Regions from separate parts of the Microbacterium sp. SWDP-B6 genome, predicted to be linked through region 2. Evidence: predicted binding sites of a transcription regulator. Region 2 holds the regulator's gene; each other region holds the start of a gene.
The links. The regulator LexA, encoded in region 2, represses DNA repair genes until DNA is damaged. The targets are predictions, from matches to a motif close to TCGAACANNTGTTCGA.
Positions count from the first base shown of each region.

Region 1: the regulator LexA is predicted to act here: its motif matches at 1,905-1,920, upstream of recA (recombinase RecA).
Region 3: the regulator LexA is predicted to act here: its motif matches at 4,066-4,081, upstream of imuA' (DnaE2-dependent mutagenesis accessory factor ImuA').

Region 1 is NZ_JAPFGV010000001.1:746,988-753,107, forward strand. Features, by position in the region: gene OPU70_RS03795 (regulatory protein RecX) at 1-355, opposite strand, end outside; gene recA (recombinase RecA) at 665-1,708, opposite strand; gene OPU70_RS03805 (DUF3046 domain-containing protein) at 1,976-2,200, opposite strand; gene OPU70_RS03810 (helix-turn-helix domain-containing protein) at 2,225-2,533, opposite strand; gene OPU70_RS03815 (CinA family protein) at 2,675-3,163, opposite strand; gene pgsA (CDP-diacylglycerol--glycerol-3-phosphate 3-phosphatidyltransferase) at 3,160-3,735, opposite strand; gene OPU70_RS03825 (FtsK/SpoIIIE family DNA translocase) at 3,735-6,120, opposite strand, start outside.
Region 2 is NZ_JAPFGV010000002.1:30,702-36,821, forward strand. Features, by position in the region: gene hisH (imidazole glycerol phosphate synthase subunit HisH) at 1-66, opposite strand, end outside; gene hisB (imidazoleglycerol-phosphate dehydratase HisB) at 63-680, opposite strand; gene OPU70_RS04680 (histidinol-phosphate transaminase) at 677-1,771, opposite strand; gene OPU70_RS04685 (LysM peptidoglycan-binding domain-containing protein) at 1,863-2,225, opposite strand; gene lexA (transcriptional repressor LexA) at 2,507-3,193, shown strand; gene OPU70_RS04695 (S9 family peptidase) at 3,303-5,162, shown strand; gene smpB (SsrA-binding protein SmpB) at 5,163-5,639, opposite strand; gene ftsX (permease-like cell division protein FtsX) at 5,724-6,120, opposite strand, start outside.
Region 3 is NZ_JAPFGV010000001.1:31,495-37,614, reverse strand. Features, by position in the region: gene lpdA (dihydrolipoyl dehydrogenase) at 1-620, shown strand, start outside; gene OPU70_RS00205 (methyltransferase domain-containing protein) at 679-1,398, opposite strand; gene OPU70_RS00200 (type III polyketide synthase) at 1,395-2,549, opposite strand; gene OPU70_RS00195 (CYTH domain-containing protein) at 2,604-3,248, opposite strand; gene OPU70_RS00190 (response regulator) at 3,241-3,453, opposite strand; gene OPU70_RS00185 (prepilin peptidase) at 3,489-3,959, opposite strand; gene imuA' (DnaE2-dependent mutagenesis accessory factor ImuA') at 4,092-4,889, shown strand; gene OPU70_RS00175 (DNA polymerase Y family protein) at 4,886-6,120, shown strand, end outside.

The DNA of each region.
Region 1 (6,120 bases), on a different contig from region 2:
GAACGTCGTCAAGCGCCGCATCGATCACATCGCGAGGGATGCCCCGTTGCGAGAGCGCCCTCGACAGCGCAACTCGCCCCTGCCCCTTGCGCTCGATCCCGGATGTCACCAGCTGGCCGGCGAGGAGCGTGTCGTCGAGGTACCCTCGTCGACAGAAATCATCGATCACATCATCGATCGCACCCGCATCGAGCCGCACGGCGTTCTTCTCATAGCCCCTCAGCACCATCCGCGCTTCCGACAGAGAGAGCGAACGAGTCCGCAGCTTGCGAACGAGGAGCTCTTCTGCGTCGGCACGCAATTGGGAGGGGTCGACGCCCGGGACATCGTCGAATCCCAGATCCTGCGACTGCAACGCGCGCAGACGCGGTGCGGACCGAGCCGCTGCGCCGCGAGCAGGATGTCGCTCACTGGGCCCACGAGAGTCGATGGGCGCGACGGGATTCGAATCGCGGCTCGAGACGCCCCCTGTCGACTGCCACACCCCGGCGTCGGGCGCCGAACGAGCTGTCGCACTTTCAACCTCCGGACCTTCCCGGTCGACCGACTTCGCGCGTGTGTCGTCACGACCGAAAAGGGGGATGATGGGGGCGAGCTGCTCAGGCCCGCCCCCGCCATCACTCATGGTTCACTCCGGGTGTTCCCCAACCGCGAACCATCACGCTCATGCCGGACGACGCTCGGCGAGCTCGTCAGCAGGCGCCTCGGTGGCTCCTCCGATGCCGAGCTTCTGCTTGATCTGCGTCTCGATCGCAAGCGCGACATCGGGGTTCTTGAGGAGGAACGTCCGCGCGTTCTCCTTGCCCTGGCCCAGCTGGTCGCCGTCGTAGGTGTACCACGATCCGGACTTCTTCACGATGGCGTGCTCGACACCGAAGTCGATCAGGCTGCCCTCGCGCGAGATGCCGACGCCATACAGGATGTCGAACTCCGCCTGCTTGAACGGCGGTGCCATCTTGTTCTTCACCACCTTGACCCTGGTGCGGTTTCCGACTGCATCGGTGCCGTCCTTCAGCGTCTCGATGCGGCGGATGTCCATGCGAACCGACGCGTAGAACTTCAGCGCCTTTCCACCCGCGGTGGTCTCGGGCGATCCGAAGAAGACGCCGATCTTCTCGCGCAGCTGGTTGATGAAGATCATCGTGGTGTTCGTCTGGTTGAGTCCACCCGTGAGCTTTCGCAGTGCCTGCGACATCAGTCGAGCCTGCAGACCCACGTGGGAGTCACCCATCTCGCCCTCGATCTCAGCCCGAGGCACGAGAGCCGCGACGGAGTCGATGACGATCAGATCGATGGCGCCGGAGCGGACGAGCATGTCCGCGATCTCGAGCGCCTGCTCACCCGTATCGGGCTGCGAGACGAGAAGAGCGTCGATGTCGACACCGAGCTTCGCGGCGTAGTCGGGGTCGAGCGCATGCTCGGCATCGATGAAGGCGGCGATCCCGCCGGCACGCTGGGCGTTTGCAATCGCGTGCAGCGTGAGCGTCGTCTTACCCGAGGACTCGGGGCCGTAGATCTCGACGATTCGTCCACGCGGGAGCCCTCCGACGCCGAGGGCGACATCGAGAGCGATCGAACCGGTCGGAATGACGGCGACGGGTGCGCGCTCGTCGCTGCCCAGTCGCATGACCGAGCCCTTTCCGAACTGACGGTCGATCTGGGCAAGTGCAGTCTCGAGGGACTTCTCGCGGTCAGCGGGTGATGGCATGACGTGCTCCTTATGCTCGCGTGGTGCCGCCTGTAGGCTGTCGCGGTCCTCCCGGCTGGGCGGAACTCTCCGACAAGGCGTATGGCTCTTCGGCTTGCTGTTCACCGTACGAGGGGCCTCGGACATTGCGTCGTCAGCTCCGCGAATCAGGGAGAACACCGTCTCCGAACCACTTGTGCAGAAGACTACGCCCGTTTCGAACACATATTCGACGACACGCCGTCACGGCATGTCGTTAGTCGAACGCTCGTCGTATGCGTCGGAGGGTCATCGCTTGCGCGGCTCGAGGCGCCCGGCGCCGTGCCGCCGCTCCTGAGGCACATCGGTCTCGGCGCACAGCGCCAGCCAGATGTCACGCGGTGGAACGCCCGCGTCCAGAGCCTGGTCCGCAGTGCGTCCGGCGAGCTGGGTCAGAATGAGGTCACTGACGAGCGACGACCCTCGACCACCGAATTCCGCGTCGACTGCGCGGAGGAACTCACTGCGACGCATCAGAGAACGAAGAGAATCCGACGCTCAGTGAAGCGAAAGCTCTGGCTCGACGGAAGCCACGAGGTCATCGGGAACGACATCGGGGAAGACCTGGATGCCCTCGAGGACGGAGATGCGGTCGCCGACCTCTCGCATGATGATCGAGATGGGAACATCCAGAGCATCGGCCACCGAGGCGAGAATCTCGCTCGACGCCTCTTTCTGGCCCCGCTCGACCTCACTGAGATAGCCCAGGGCCACGGATGCCTTGCTTGCAACCTGCCGGAGCGTACGCCCCTTCTGCAGGCGGAAGTCCCTCAGCACATCGCCGATTTCCTGTCGCACAAGAATCATCGGAACCTCCTCCCAGATCGCCTTCTCGAGGTCTCCCTCGAGGAGACCGCCAGTCTAGTCCTACCGACCTTCACAAAATCTACCTTCGCACGCTGTGCTTTCGGTGTGAGCACAAAGGACATAACGGAACCCGCGCATCAGCTATTCCCGCAGGATCCGCGCGAGCATGGCCACGGCCGCATCGACCGTCTGAGCGCGGACCTGGGCGCGATCGCCGTCGAACCTGAATGCCTCGCTCACGGACGTGTACGGGGTCACCACGGCGATGTGCACCGTGCCGACGGGCTGACCGTCGGGTGAATCCGGTCCCGCGATCCCCGTGGTCGAGACGCCGACGTCAGCAGGGACTCCGGAGACCTGCAGCGCGCGACGCGCCCCAGCCGCCATCTGCAGCGCCACGTCGGGGTGCACGGGCCCGTGCGCATCGAGCAGGCCGTCGTCGACCCCCAGAAGCGTGTGCTTCACAGGGGTGGCGTAGGCGACGATCGCTCCGCGCAGCGACGCCGACGCGCCTGGCACCGAGACGAATTCCGCAGCGAGAGCCCCGCCCGACAGCGACTCCGCGATACCGAGGGTCCAGCCACGCTCGATCAGCGCGGCGAGCACCTCCGACGCCGACGCCGACGTCACGACGGCTGCCGTGCCCCTCGCACCTGCGCCACGATGTAGTCGATGCCACTCGCGACGGTGAGGATCAGCGCCAGGATCATCAGGATCGCCGTTCCGACCACCCACAGCTGGGGTCCTATCACCACGTGCAGCGGGAGCAACGCCCAGGAAAGAGCCACGGCCTGAACCGCGGTCTTGATCTTGCCCATCCACGCGGCCGCCACGACGTGCTCCTTCGCGACCATGAGGCGGTGGATCGTGATGCCCCACTCGCGGATCAGGATCACGATCACGACCCACCAGTTGAGCTCCCCGAGCACGGCGAGTCCGATGAAGCCCGCTCCCGTGAGCAGCTTGTCAGCGATCGGATCCCACAGCTTGCCGAAGTCGGTGACGATGTTGTGGCGACGCGCGAGGTAGCCGTCGACCCAGTCGGTGGAGATGCCCACGACGAACAGGATCGCCGCAACCCAACGGATGACGATGTCATCGAGCCCGTAGGTACCGCCCATCAGGAGCAGGATGAAGAAGATCACCGCAAGCGGTATACGCGCGATGGTGATCGCGTTGGGGAGCTGCCGTGGAATAGCCATCAGTCTCGTCCTGTCAGTCCCCAGGCGTCTTCGTCGCCGTCGTCTTCAGCTTCGACCACCGGCAGCCCCTGGAACTGGGCCTCGACCGGGTCGTGCGGTGCTCCGGCCGCGGTTGCGGCAGAAGTGGGAGCGGCCGGCTTCGGTGGAGCGTCGTCGCCGCGCAGTTTCGCCATGACCTGGGGCAGCTGCTCGGCCGTCGCCAGCACGTCACGCGCCTTGGAGCCCTCAGACGGGCCGACGATCTCTCGCGACTCGAGGAGGTCCATCAGGCGACCCGCCTTGGCGAATCCGACGCGCAGCTTGCGCTGCAGCATGGATGTCGATCCGAACTGCGACGACACGATGAGTTCGGCGGCCGCGAGGAGAAGCTCGAGATCGTCCCCGATGTCCTCGTCGACCTCCTTCTTCTTCGTGGGCTCGAGTGCTTCCTGCACGTCCGCGCGGTAGTCGGGACGAGCCTGACGGGTGACGTGCTTGACGACCGCGTCGATCTCCTTCTCGTCGACCCACGCTCCCTGCAGACGGAACGGCTTGGATGATCCCATCGGCGAGAACAGCGCGTCGCCCTGGCCGATGAGCTTGTCGGCACCGGGGCTGTCGAGGATCACTCGGCTGTCTGTGACGCTCGTCACCGCGAACGCGAGGCGCGACGGGACGTTGGCCTTGATCAGACCGGTCACGACGTCGACGCTGGGGCGCTGGGTGGCGAGCACCAGGTGGATGCCGGATGCTCGCGCGAGCTGGGTGATGCGGACGATCGAATCCTCCACATCGCGCGGGGCGACCATCATCAGGTCTGCGAGCTCGTCGACGACCACCAGCAGGTACGGGTACGGCTTGAGCACGCGTTCGCTGCCGACAGGGAGCTCGACCTCACCGGCGCGCACCGCCCGGTTGAAGTCGTCGATGTGGCGGAATCCGAACGACGCGAGGTCGTCGTACCGCATGTCCATCTCCTTCACGACCCACTGCAGCGCCTCGGCGGCCTTCTTGGGATTCGTGATGATGGGCGTGATCAGGTGCGGAACGCCCGCATAGCTCGTCAGCTCCACCCGCTTCGGGTCGATCAGGACCATCCGCACGTCCGTGGGCCGAGCGCGCATGAGCAGGCTCGTGATCATCGAGTTGACGAAGCTGGACTTACCCGACCCTGTGGAACCGGCGACCAGGAGGTGCGGCATCTTCGCGAGGTTCGCGATGACGATGTTGCCGCCGACGTCTTTTCCGACGCCGATCGTCATCGGATGCGTGCTCTTGTGCGCCGCGGGCGACCGCAGCACATCGCCGAGCGCGACCATCTCCTTGTCGGCGTTGGGGATCTCGATGCCGATCGCGCTCTTGCCCGGGATCGGCGAGAGGATACGCACATCGTTGGACGCGACCGCGTAGGCGAAGTTGTTGCTCAGCTGGAGGATCTTCTCGACCTTGACACCGTGGCCGACCTCCACCTCGTACTGGGTGACTGTCGGGCCACGAGAGAATCCGGTGACCTTCGCGTCGACCTTGAACTGGGTCAGCACGCTCGTGATCTGTTCGATCACCTTGTCGGTCGCTTCAGAACGCATGACCGGCGGCGGTCCTTCGACCAGCAGCCCCGGCGAGGGAAGCACGTAGGGGGTCACGGGCGCCTGCGGCCCCTTCTCCCCCGGCCCCGGGGTTCCGAAGCCGTCGAGTCCCGGCAGCTCGGGCATCTCGCCCGTGTCGGACTCGTCGTCGAGGAGCGCCGTGGTCTGCTGCCCGGCCAACGACTCGGTCACCGAGCGCACGTCGGACAGCACCTCCGTCGCGGCATCCGAGGCGTTCTCCACGACGACGGCCTGGTCGTATGCAGGAGTCGGCTCCGAGGTGGTGAGCAGAGCGGTGATGTCGTCGGATCCGAGAGTGCCCTCGTCGGGGTCCTCCTCGCGGCCGGTCTTGTTGCGTCGCCACCATGGCAGGACATCAGGATCGTCGACCTTGTCTGCCTCGTCGATCGCAGCGGCATCCTTCGCGGGCTTCTCAGGCCGCTCGGCGTCGAACATCCACGCATAGAGATCCCCGAGCCGCTGACCGATGCGGTTCGGCGGAGTCTTGGTCAGGATCAGGACGCTGAGAGCAGCGACCACCGACAGCACGATGTACGCGCCCACCGGGGTGAGGTACGACAGCGGCTCCCCGAGCATCCACCCGAACAGCCCGCCTGCCTCGCTGAGTGCGGGCATGCCGTCCTTGGGCTGCGGTCGCACGAGCAGGCCCGCGGAATCGATGCGGCCGGCCGCGGTATGGCAGAAGCCCGCGAGGGCGAGGATGAAAAGTCCGAACCCGATGCCGATTCGACCGTTGTCGTGAACCGACGAGGGATGCCGGAACAGCCAGCCGGCGAGCAGCAGGAGCAGGACCGGCATG
Region 2 (6,120 bases):
CTTCACCGCCGAGTGGACGTTGCCCGATTCGTAGTCGAAGACGGCGACCCTGGGTGCCGAGCTCACAGCGCACCCTTCGTCGACGGGATGCCGTCGACCAGGGGGTCGAGCGCTTTGGCCTGGCGGAATGCTCGAGCGAACGCCTTGAACTCGGCCTCAGCGATGTGGTGGGGGTCACGGCCACCGAGGACGCGCACGTGCACCGTCAGCCCGGCGTTGAACGTGATCGCCTCGAAGGAGTGGCGCACCAGCGACCCGGTGAAGTGGCCCCCGATGAGGTGGTGCTCGAAACCGGCGGGCTCTCCCGTGTGAACCAGGTAGGGGCGCCCCGAGATGTCGACGACGGCCTGGGCGAGCGCCTCGTCGAGCGGGACCAGCGCGTCGCCGTAGCGGGAGATCCCGGACTTGTCGCCGAGCGCCTCGCGGATCGCCTGACCGAGCACGATGGAGATGTCTTCGACGGTGTGGTGGGCGTCGATCTGCGTGTCTCCGGATGCGCGCACGGTGAGGTCGGTGAGAGAGTGCTTCGCGAACGCCGTCAGCATGTGGTCGAAGAACGGCACCGACGTGTCGATGCGGCTCGCACCGGTGCCGTCGAGGTTCAGCTCGAGCTCGACGGTGGACTCCGACGTGCTGCGCACACGCGTGGCGGTGCGGGAGATCTGGGCGGGGGTGCTCATGAAGCCGATCCTATCGAGGCGAGGGCATCGAGGAACGCGGTGGTCTCCGCCTCGGTGCCTGCGGTGACGCGGAGGTGTCCGGGGATCCCGACGTCGCGTATCAGCACTCCCCGGTCGTACAGCTGCTGCCAGATCTTCTGAGGCTCTGCCACGCCCCCGAAGAGGACGAAGTTCGACCACGACTCGTGCGGCGTGTAGCCGAGGGCCTCGAGCGTCGCCGAGATGCGATCCCGCTGCTCGACGATCTCCTCGACCATGCCCAGCATCACGTCGGAGTTGCGCAGTGCGGCCACCGCCGCCGCCTGAGTGAGAGCGCTGAGGTGGTACGGCAGACGCACGAGCCTCAGGGCGTCGATGAAGGCGGGATCGGCGGCGAGGTAGCCCACGCGAGCACCCGCGAACGCGAAGGCCTTGCTCATGGTGCGAGACACGGCGAGCCGAGGGCGTCCTTCGAGCAGGGTCAGGGCGGAGGCCGCCTCGCGCGGCGCGAACTCCTGGTAGGCCTCGTCGACGACCACGATCCCCGTCGATGCCTCGTAGACCGCTTCGACCACGTCTAGACCGAGCGGTGTGCCCGTCGGGTTGTTCGGGGAGCACAGGAGGATGACATCGGGGTCGACATCCCTGACCTGGGCTGCCGCCTCTTCGGGCGTGATCGTATAGTCGGGCTGCCTGGCGCCGGCGACCCACCGCGCCCCGGTCCCCTTCGAGATCAGCGGGTACATCGAGTAGGTCGGGCTGAAGCTGAACGCCGTACGACCCGGCCCCCCGAATGCCTGCAGGATGTGCTGAAGGACCTCATTCGACCCGTTGCCCGCCCAGATCTGATCCGCCTCGAGACCGTGGCCGAGGTACTCGGCGAACCCCTCGCGCAGCGTGGTGAACTCGCGATCCGGGTAGCGGTTGACGTCTCGGAGCGCGACCGCGATGTCATCGAGGATGTCGCTGGCCACGGCGTCCGGAACCGGATGCGTGTTCTCGTTGACGTTCAGTGCGATCGGGAGAGGCGCTTGAGGCGCTCCGTACGGCGTGAGCCCCCGGAGGTCGTCGCGAAGTGGCAGGTCGTCGAGTGATGCAGTCACCCTTCCCATGGTAGGCCGCGTTCGCCCCATGAATGCCCGTCGAGACCGAGTGTGAACGGGAACTCCCCCGCCTCGCTCCACGAATCGGGCGAAGTCGGGCTCACTCCGAATACTGCGCCGGAATCGCCAGCTCCTGACCGATCTGCAGCTCCCCGCCGCGCAGCAGGTTCAGCCGTGTGATGTCGCCGATCACGTCGCGCGGATCGGCCTCGGGCGCGATGCCCTCTGCGATCGACCAGAGAGTGTCGCCCGGCATCACGGTCACGGTCGCGAACGTCGCCGTCGCCGTCTGCTCACCCGAGGCCATCGCGCTGCCGCCGCTGATCGCCGCGAAGGCGATTCCGACGGCGAGGGGCACCGCTGCGACGGCGAGCACGACGCGTCGACCACGCGCCGTCAGCCGGAGCCGCGTCGCCGGACGAGCCGGAAGGACTGCTGCACTGCTGAAGGTGATGGTGCTCATGTCGTGCTCCTCTGCATCTACCGCGTGGGCGGTGAAGTTGGCGTAGCGTTCGCATCCACGCCTCGGCCGGGAGCCGGGGATGCGAAGCTACGTACCGAAGTTATCTTCGAATTCGAACATCTGTCAAGCGTTCTTCGAAACAGAAGTGCGAGAATCGGCCGACACGCTCGAACAGATCTTCCACATCGTCGCGTTTCTCGGATACGGTTTCGATAGGAACACCCCATCACGGGCCTCCGACATTCGAACTGAGACGCCGGATCGCACACCTGAGGAGCACCATGAGCGACAACTCCGCCCCCGAGGCCGACGCCCCGCGCACTCGTCGCCGGAAGAGCCTGAGCCCGAAGCAGATGGCGATCCTCGAGGTCATCCAGACGTCGATCAGTCACTACGGCTACCCGCCGAGCATGCGCGAAATCGGCGACGCCGTCGGACTCAAGTCGCTGTCCAGCGTGACTCATCAGCTGGGTCAGCTCGAGCTCAGCGGATATCTGCGCCGCGATCCGGGAAAGACCCGCGCGATGGAGGTGCTCATCGACCTCCCCGGCGCGAGCGGTGAGAACCCTGCCGATGTGGCGACGCCCGTCGGAGACGCCGCACTGGTTCCCCTCGTCGGGCGCATCGCCGCCGGCGTTCCGATCACCGCCGACCAGCAGGTCGAGGAGATCTTCCCGCTCCCCCGTCAGCTCGTCGGCAAGGGCGACCTGTTCATGCTCAAGGTGTCGGGCGAGTCGATGATCGACGCCGCGATCTGCGATGGCGACTGGGTCGTCGTCCGTTCGCAGAACAGCGCAGAGAACGGTGAGATCGTGGCCGCCATGCTCGACGGCGAGGCCACCGTCAAGGTACTCCGGCGACGAGACGGCCACACGTGGCTGCTGCCTCGGAACTCCGCTTTCGAGCCGATCCTCGGCGACGAGGCCGTCGTGCTCGGCAAGATCGTCGCGGTGCTCCGCTCCGTCTGACCCTCTCCGCACACGAGCCTCCGGAATCGTGCATTCTCGGAGACCTCGTCGCCTGGCCCGAAACCCACCCTGTGTGACGCCGTGAGCCGGTGCGCCATAGGCTCGAACCATGTCGTCGCCGTTCGGTACCTGGCCCTCTCCGTTCACTCCCGACCGGATCGCCGCGTCGTCTCCGAGGATCGACGGCGCCGCCTTCGTCGGCGATGACATCTGGTGGGGCGAGTCGGTGCCTGCCGAGGGCGGTCGCCTGACGGTACGAAGTTCCAGCGGCGCCGAGATCCTCCCCGCGCCCTGGAGTGCACGGTCGCGCGTGCACGAGTACGGCGGAGGGGCGTGGACGGCGGATGCCGAGGGGACACTGTTCTTCGTCGAGGCCAAGGATCAGCGTGTGCATCGGATGCCCCGCGGTGGCGCCCCGATGCCCCTGACTCCCGCGGGGCCGGCACATGGCGGCCTGCGCCTGCAGAACGGGCGACTGTTCGCGGTGCGGGAGGACCTCTCGGTCGACCCGCACCAGCGCGGCATCGTCGAGATCCCGACAGACGGGTCCGCCTCCGACGATCCGACGCTGCTGAAGGTGCTCGTGGAGGGAGAGTCGTTCTACGCGCATCCTGCGCTGTCTCCCGACGGGACTCGCGCCGCGTGGGTCGAATGGTCGGGCGAACGCATGCCGTGGCAGCACGCGTCGCTGGTGCTCTCCGACGGCACCGGCCGGACGGAGCTGCCCACGCGAGCCGCCCTCCAGCCGGAGTGGACGGACGACGGCGAGATCCTGTACTCGGATGACCCCTCCGGTCGCTGGGCGCTGCACCGACAGCGCGTCGACGGCCGCGAAGCGGTCGGTCCCGCAGAGCGGATCGCCGACACGGACGCCGACACGGGGTACGGACTCTGGGTGCTCGGCAATCGCTGGTATCGACCGCTCGCCGACGGTCGCATCGTGGCGGTGCGCACGAACGGACGCGACGAGGTGGACGTCATCGAGCGGGACGGCGGTGCCCACCGCATCCCCGTTGCCGCCGACGGCCATGTCAGCATCGACGATGTCGCAGGCACCCGAGTGCTCCTCTCCGGCAACAGCTCGACGACCGCGCCAGGTGTCTGGTGCGTCGACGTCGACTCCGGCGACATAGAGGTGGTCGCGGGAGCGACGCCGGCCGACCCGACGTGGATGCCCGCAGCATCCGAGATCCTGGTCGATGGCGCTCACGGCCCTGTCCATGCTTTCGTCTACGAGCCCGTGAACCCGTCGGCTTCAGCCGCGGACGACGAGCTCCCGCCCTACCTCGTGCTCGTGCACGGCGGCCCGACCGCCCATGCGACGGGCGCCTCGTCCGCGGCCATCGCGTTCTGGACCAGCCGCGGCATCGGCGTGCTCGACGTCAACTACGGCGGATCGACGGGATACGGGCGCGCCTACCGAGAACGACTCGACGGCGGATGGGGCGTGGTCGATGTCGACGATGTGATCGCCGCGGCGCGCGGCCTCGCCGACGCCGGGCTCGCCGACCCCGATCGCATCGCGATCCGCGGGGGCTCGGCCGGCGGCTGGACGGTGCTCTCGTCGCTGGTGCGGGGCGGCACGTTCGCCGCGGGCATCAGCCGATACGGCGTGGCCGATCTGCGGATGCTGACCGAGCACTCGCACGACTTCGAGGCGCACTACGTCGAGGGCCTGGTGGGACCGCTGCCCGAGGCCGAGGCGCTCTACGTCGATCGTTCTCCCCTGACGCACGCCGATCGGATCGGCGTGCCCGTGCTGCTCATGCAGGGAGCGGAGGACCGTGTCGTGCCGCCGTCGCAGTCCGAAGCGATCCGCGACGCTCTGGCGCAGCGAGGCGTCGAGCATGAGTACGTGCTCTACCCGGGCGAGGGCCACGGCTTCCGTGCGAGCGAGACCATCGTCGACGCACTCGAGAGGGAGCTCGGCTTTCTCGGACGCGTGTTCGGCTTCACGCCCGCGCGCTGATCACTCCCCGACGCGGTTGCGCAGGCGCATGGCGCGGTCGGCCTCGCGGGTGTCCTGACGCTCACGCAGCGTCTGACGCTTGTCGTATTCCTTCTTGCCCTTGGCGAGAGCGATCTCGACCTTGGCCCGACCGTCCGAGAAGTACAGCTTCAGCGGGATCAGCGTGTAGCCGCCGGCGGACACCGCATGCTGCAGCTTCGCGATCTCCTCGCGGTGCAGCAGCAGCTTGCGGACGCGCTTGGCGGAGTGGTTGGTCCAGTGCCCCTGCGAGTACTCCGGAATGTGCACGGAATCGAGGAAGACCTCGTTCCCCTTGACGAACGCATACCCGTCGCTGAGGTTCGCGCGTCCCTGACGCAACGACTTGACCTCGGTGCCGGTGAGCACCATCCCCGCCTCGTACGACTTCTCGATGTTGTAGTCGTGACGTGCGCGACGATTGGTCGCGATGACCTTCTCCCCGCGTTCCCTGGGCATGATTCTCTCCTGATCCGTGTCGCGCAGTGTTCCAGAGCCCGAGGCGGGCGCACGACAGCCTGTCAGTCTATACCGGCGAGCCGCTCAGGTGCGAAGCCAGCGTCGGATCGCGAAGCCCGCCGAGAGTGCGGCCAGCACGACACCGATCCCGATCAGCACGGGGACGACGACGACGGCATCCTGCATCGACACCCACGTCGTGATGAACGGCACGCGTCCTCGAAGGTAGCCGTCGACACCGAAGTGCACCCCGGCGACGACCGCCGCGCTCGCGAGGGCCGAGCCGAGGAACGCGGCGAACACGCCCTCCAGCACGAACGGCGTCTGGATGAAGCGGTTGGATGCACCCACCAGACGCATGATCCCGATCTCCTTGCGCCTGGCGTAGGCGGAGAGTCTGATGGTCGTGCCGATCAGCAGGATGGCGGCGATCAGCATCAGCGTGGCGATCCCCACCGCGATGTATGTCGCGACCGTCAAC
Region 3 (6,120 bases), on a different contig from region 2:
AAGCCGACAAGGTGCTCATGTCGGTCGGCTTCGCCCCCAACATCGAGGGCTTCGGTCTCGAGGCCACGGGGGTCAAGCTCACCGAGCGCGGCGCGATCGACATCGACGACCACATGCGCACGAACGTCGAGGGCATCTACGCGATCGGCGACGTCACCGCCAAGCTGCAGCTCGCCCACGTGGCCGAGGCGCAGGGTGTCGTCGCGGCCGAGACCATCGGCGGCGCGGAGACTCAGACGCTCGGCGACTACCGCATGATGCCCCGCGCGACGTTCTGCTCGCCGCAGGTCGCCTCGTTCGGCCTCACCGAGCAGCAGGCCAAGGACGAAGGACGCGAGATCAAGGTCGCGACGTTCCCGTTCATGGCGAACGGCAAGGCGCACGGACTCGGCGAGCCCGTCGGCTTCGTGAAGCTCATCGCCGACGCCGAGCACCTCGAGCTCATCGGCGCCCACATGATCGGCCCCGACGTCTCCGAGCTCCTGCCCGAGCTGACGCTGGCCCAGAAGTGGGACCTCACGGCTCTCGAGCTGGCCCGCAATGTGCACACCCACCCGACGCTGTCGGAGGCGCTGCAGGAGGGCTTCCACGGCCTCGCGGGTCACATGATCAACTTCTGATCCGAAGATCAGATCGTCGAAGGCCCGGCACGCTCACGCGTGTCGGGCCTTCGTGCGTCTATGACGCCGCTTCGGCCTTCCAGCTCAACTCCAGCCGTGAGGGGAGGCCGAAGCGAACAGCCCAGCCTGACGGCACGAGAGAGGCGAGCTCTCTCCGCGCGTACGAGCGGCGGATGCTGATGAGGCCGTCCTCCCGGATGAACGAGCCGCGGAAGAGCGTTCCCGAGAGGACCCAGGTCGCGGCGTCGTACAGGGCATAGGCGAATCGGGTGCGGGCGATGTCCCGGTGCACCACGACGCCACCGCCGCCGACGAGCGCCTCGGAGTCGCGCAGCAGGCCGTCGAGCTCTGTCGAAGTGAGGTGGTGCAGCACGTGATTCGAGAAGACCACGTCGTACTGCTCTCCCTCCGCCACGAGGTCTGCGGCGAACGCGCAGCGATATCGGATGCCGGCTCCGTGGTCGTTATCGGCAGCCCAGCGAATCGCCCGCTCGTCGGCGTCGAGCGCCGTGATCTCGGCTTCGAGACCTGCTCGCCGCAACCGCGCCGCGATCATCCGGCACACGTCTCCGCCGCCCGCGCCGATGTCCAGGATGCGGATGGGACCACGGCGGGCGCGCGGCCGGATCTCGCGACGATAGAGCAGCCCCGGCCGTGAGACGAGCGCGTTCACGAGCCGGAAGCGTCTGTAGGTCTGTTCCAGCATCCCGATGTCCGCATCCGGATCGTCCATGAGCTCGCGCACTTCGGTGGCGCGCATCGAGAGGTCGTGTCTCACGAGACGCCGGTGGTGACCGTCATCAATGCGCTCTCGGCCGTCAACCCCGGTCCGAAGGCCATCGCCGCGACCCGCGACCCGTCGGCGGCGCCGTCATCGAGGATCCGCTTGATCACGAAGAGCACCGTCGCGCTCGACATGTTGCCGTTCTCGCGCAGCGTCTCCCGAGCCGGGTGCAGCTGCGCGTCGCTCAGCTGCAGTCGCTCCTGCACGCGGTCGAGGATGCTGCGTCCGCCGGGGTGGATCGCCCAGTGCTCCACGCGCTCCCCCACCCTCCCCTCGTCGAACGCGGCCGCGAGCTCGCCCTCGCGGGCGTAGAGCGGACGGATGGCGCCGATGATGGTCTCGCCGATGATCTGCGGCACCTTGGTCGACAGGATCATCTCGAAGCCGTGGTCGCCGATCGTCCAGGCCATGTCCTTCTCGCCCTCGGCGGCGATGGCCGTGTGGAAGCCGTCGAGGCGGACGGCAGGAACCGGTGTCGGGAGATCGCGCGCTGTGACGATGCCGGCGGCCGCCCCGTCCGCGAAGAGGGAGTTGGCCACGATGAGATCCGGGTCCTCCGACGAGCGAAGGTGCACGGTGCACAGCTCGACGCTGACCACGAGCACCACGGCAGCGGGATCGGCCGCGCAGAACTGGCTCGCCGCTCGGAGCGCCGGCAGTGAGGCGTAGCAGCCCATGAATCCGAGGTGATAGCGCTGCACGCTGTCTGAGAGACCCAGCCCCCGCACGATCTCGTACTCCGGGCCCGGCGCATGGAAGCCCGTGCACGATGCGGTGATGACGTGCGTGACGTCGGCGGCGACGATGTCGGGGTCTGCGTCCAGCGCGCTGCGAGCCACCTCGACGAAGAGACGAGACGCCTCGCGTATGTAGACGTCGTTGCGTGCGGCCGTTCCCGGAGACTGCAGAAGGCCGGACTCCCGATCGAAGAAGAGCGTCGCGTCGGTGCTCGCCGTGGAGGAGAGCTCTTCGATGACCGTGTGACGGGTGTCGATGCCCGATCCGTTGAAGGATGCTCCGATGATCCTCTGCGCGAGGCGCCCGACGTCGGGCTGCGAGGCGAAGATGTCGCGCACCTCGTGCTGCTCGATGACGGTGTCTGGAACGATCGTCCGCAGCGAGCGGAGTACGGCGGAGCGGGTCATGTCTGCCACTCAAGCATGGCCCCGCTCACACGCGGAAGGGGCTTGCGCCGTGAGTCAGAAACCCAGAGCACGGGCGAGCTTGGAGCCGGATGACGCATCGCGACCCCCGACGGCGAAGATCACCCTCTCGACGGCCTCGAACAGGGCCGCTCTCCCCGCCGGGTCGGCGGGCGCAGCGGGGCCGAGCTCGAATTCCCACTCGCGCCATTCACGCTGCACGTCGTGTCGGAGGTCGGTCGCGCGAACGTGATCGTCGACGAACTCGGCGACCACTCCGGCGGTTCCGGTGAGCAGATAGGCCGTTCGGGTGTTCTCGATCCGGGCGAGGGGCGTCAGCGGGCCCGTCGCCCATCGAGAGATGGTCTCTGTCACCGCCTCGGGGATCCTGTCGTCGTCACCCAGCGGCCAGCCGATCTCCAGACGGCCGTCGCCCTCACGCGGTCCCTTGATATGCCAACCGGCATCGGGTCCGCCGGTGCGACGACGAAGAGCCACCCCTGAGCGGGAGAGTCCGGCATCCGCGGTGTCGAAGTAGCGTGCGTCGAGTTCGCGCACCTCGCCCGACGACACGGCATCCACTCCGGGAACCCCCACCCACTCCGGAAGAGGGGTGGCGTCGTCGACGTCGTACTTGCGCTCGACCTCGACGACCCTGGAGGGTTCGAGGCCGGACTGCGGAGCGGTGTGGTGCTCAGTCATCCGACGGGCTGATGTCCTCGAGGGATTCGTCGTACCAGTAGTCGATCTCGGTGGGACCGTCGGTGTCGCCGGTGTTCTGCGCGTCACCGCGTCTGTTGTACACCACCTGGGTCTCGCTGTAGGGGACGATCAGCTTGTCGTCCGCCTCGCCGAGAGGAATGATCTGCCCGTCGAGCGGGCCGCCGTGAAGTCGCGCAAGTGCCATGTGCTCACCCTAGCGCCGACACGCTGCAAGACGCCTCACCGCACGAGGATGCCGAGGATCGCGCCGAGGATCATCCACGGCCCGAAGGCGATGCGCGTCGAGCCGTCCGCCCTGCGGAGCATCATCAGCGACAGGGAGAACAGAGCACCGAGGACGAAGGCGGATGCTGCTCCCACGGCGAGCGCCTGCCAGCTGTGCCAACCGAGGATCAGGCCGATGACGGCGGCGAGCTTGACGTCTCCTCCGCCCATTCCCTCGCGGCTGAGCAGACGGAGCGCCGCATAGAAGCCGCCGAGGATCAGCATGCCGAATGCTGCTCTGACCGTCGCCGTGCTCTCACCGGAGGTGATGGCGTCGGCGACCCCGAGGAGGATGAGCGCCGCGAGGGTGGGGAGCACGATCCGGTTCGGCAGTCGATGTGTGCGGATGTCGATGGTGACGAGCATGCAGGCGACCACGAACAGCATCAGATGGACGGTCACGACGGCCACGGTGCGGAGATCCATGCGGGAAGGCTAGAAGAAGGCGGATGCCGGCGAGGACGGCGTGTGGATAACCTCCCCTGCCGATGTCGGAGGTTCGAACTATCGTCATCTACTCCAGTTGCTTTATTAGTACATATCTTCGAGGATGGATTCATGGGGATCGGGCTCGATGCGGTGACCGCGCTCTCTCCGGCTGGCGACTCCCGCGCCGGAGAGGTTCTTCGGCTGCGCCGGGAGATCAGCCGCATGCAGCGCAGACGCAGCGAGCATCCGCTGCTCCCCCTCGAACCCGCCTTCTCCTCCCTGCTCCCTGAAGAAGGACTGCAGACGGGGACGACATACACCGTCTCCCCCTCGCCCAGTCTCGTCCTCGCGCTGCTCGCGGCGGCGTCGCGCAAGGGCCACTGGTGTGCGGTGGTGGGCATGCCCACGCTGGGCGTGGAAGCCGCAGCGGCGTTCGGAATCGAGCTGCCTCGACTGATCCTCGTCCCCGAGCCCGGAGACCGCTGGCTCGCCGTGACCTCTGCGCTCGCCGAGGTGGTTCCGCTGATCGCCGTGCAGCCGGGAGGCAGAGCACGCGATGCCGATGTGTCACGACTGAGCGCACGCCTGCGAGACCGCGGGAGCACCCTGCTCATCACCGAGTCGACAGCGTCCGGCGCCTGGCCGCAGAGCGAGGGCTCCATCCGACTGCACGACCAGCACTGGCTCGGTGTCGGTGAGGGGTGGGGGCTGATCGAAGGTTCCACGGCGACGGTGTCAGCCCGGACGCGGCACAGTCCGCTGTCGTCGAGCGTGCGCGTACGCCTTCCCGGCGCCCACGGCGCGGTCGAAGAGCTGCCCGCCGAGCACACCGCCGTCGAGACCATGGCCGAGATGACGACGCTGCCCGGCTTGCGCGGTCACGAGGCCACTCCGCTCGAATACCCGCGTCTGGCGGTGGCCGGATGACCGCTGCTCCGCTGCGGGTCCTCGTCCTGTGGCTTCCCGATTGGCCGTTGCGCGCCGCCCTGGGCGGGCCACCGCCTCATCCGCCGACGGCGCTGGTGCATGCGAACACCGTCGTCGCATGCACCGCTTCGGCGAGGGAGCACGGTGTGCGCGCCGGCCAGCGCCGCCGCGTCGCGCAGGGGCACATCTCTTCGCTGCGCGTGCTGCCGCACGACACCGACCGCGACGAGAGGGCCTTCCTTCCGGTGCTGCAGCTCATCGAGAAGCACGCCCCCGGCGCCGCGCTGCTGCGTCCAGGACTCGCGGCGGTGCGGGCACGGGGCATCTCCCGCTACCACGACGGCGAGGCCGAAGCAGGGCGGGCCCTCATCGATGTCCTCACCGAGGCGGGCTTCCCCGAGGTGCGCGTCGGCATCGCCGACGGCCCGTTCACGGCAGAGCTCGCCGCCAGAGGAAGCGCCCCGTGCACCGTCGTTCCTGCAGGTCTCGCGAAGGACTTCCTCGCCCCGCTCCCCGTGGGTGTGCTGCGAGACGAACAGCTCACCGGTCTGCTCATCCGGCTCGGCGTGCGCACGCTCGGCGACTTCGCCGCCCTCGATGAGATCGAGGTGCGCGATCGCTTCGGCGAGCGCGGCGCCCGCCTGCACTCCCTCGCCGCCGGTGCCGATTCCCGCGCCGTGGTGGCACGACCGCCCGACCCCGAACTCGTGCGCTCCGTCGAGTTCGAACCGCCGCTCGCCGGAGCCGATCAGGTGGCCTTCGCGGTGCGGCAGACGGCCGATGCGGTCATGCTCGCTCTCGGAGAAGCCTCGGTGGTGTGCACAGAGATCCGCATCGACCTGATCGACGACGACGGCAAGGTGTTCTCCCGTCCCTGGCTGCATCCGACCTGCTTCGATGCCGCTGACCTCGTCGACCGGGTGCGCTGGCAGCTCGAGGCGCTGGGGGCGGAGTCAGCGAAAGAGCCGATCGATGAGGCTCGCGCGTTCGGCGGGATCGCCCTGGTGCGGATCGCCCCCGTGGCGGTCGATGATGCCGCCCATCACCAGCCCGGACTCTTCGGGTCCGGCACGGATGAGCGCCTGCACCACGCCATCTCCCGCGTGCAGACGATGCTCGGCCACGAGGGCGTCGTCACCGCCGCTCTCTCCGGCGGACGCTGGCTCGCCGATCGACAGGTGCTCACTCCGTGGGGAGAACGCCCCGTCGCCCCCAGAGACCCCGGGCACCC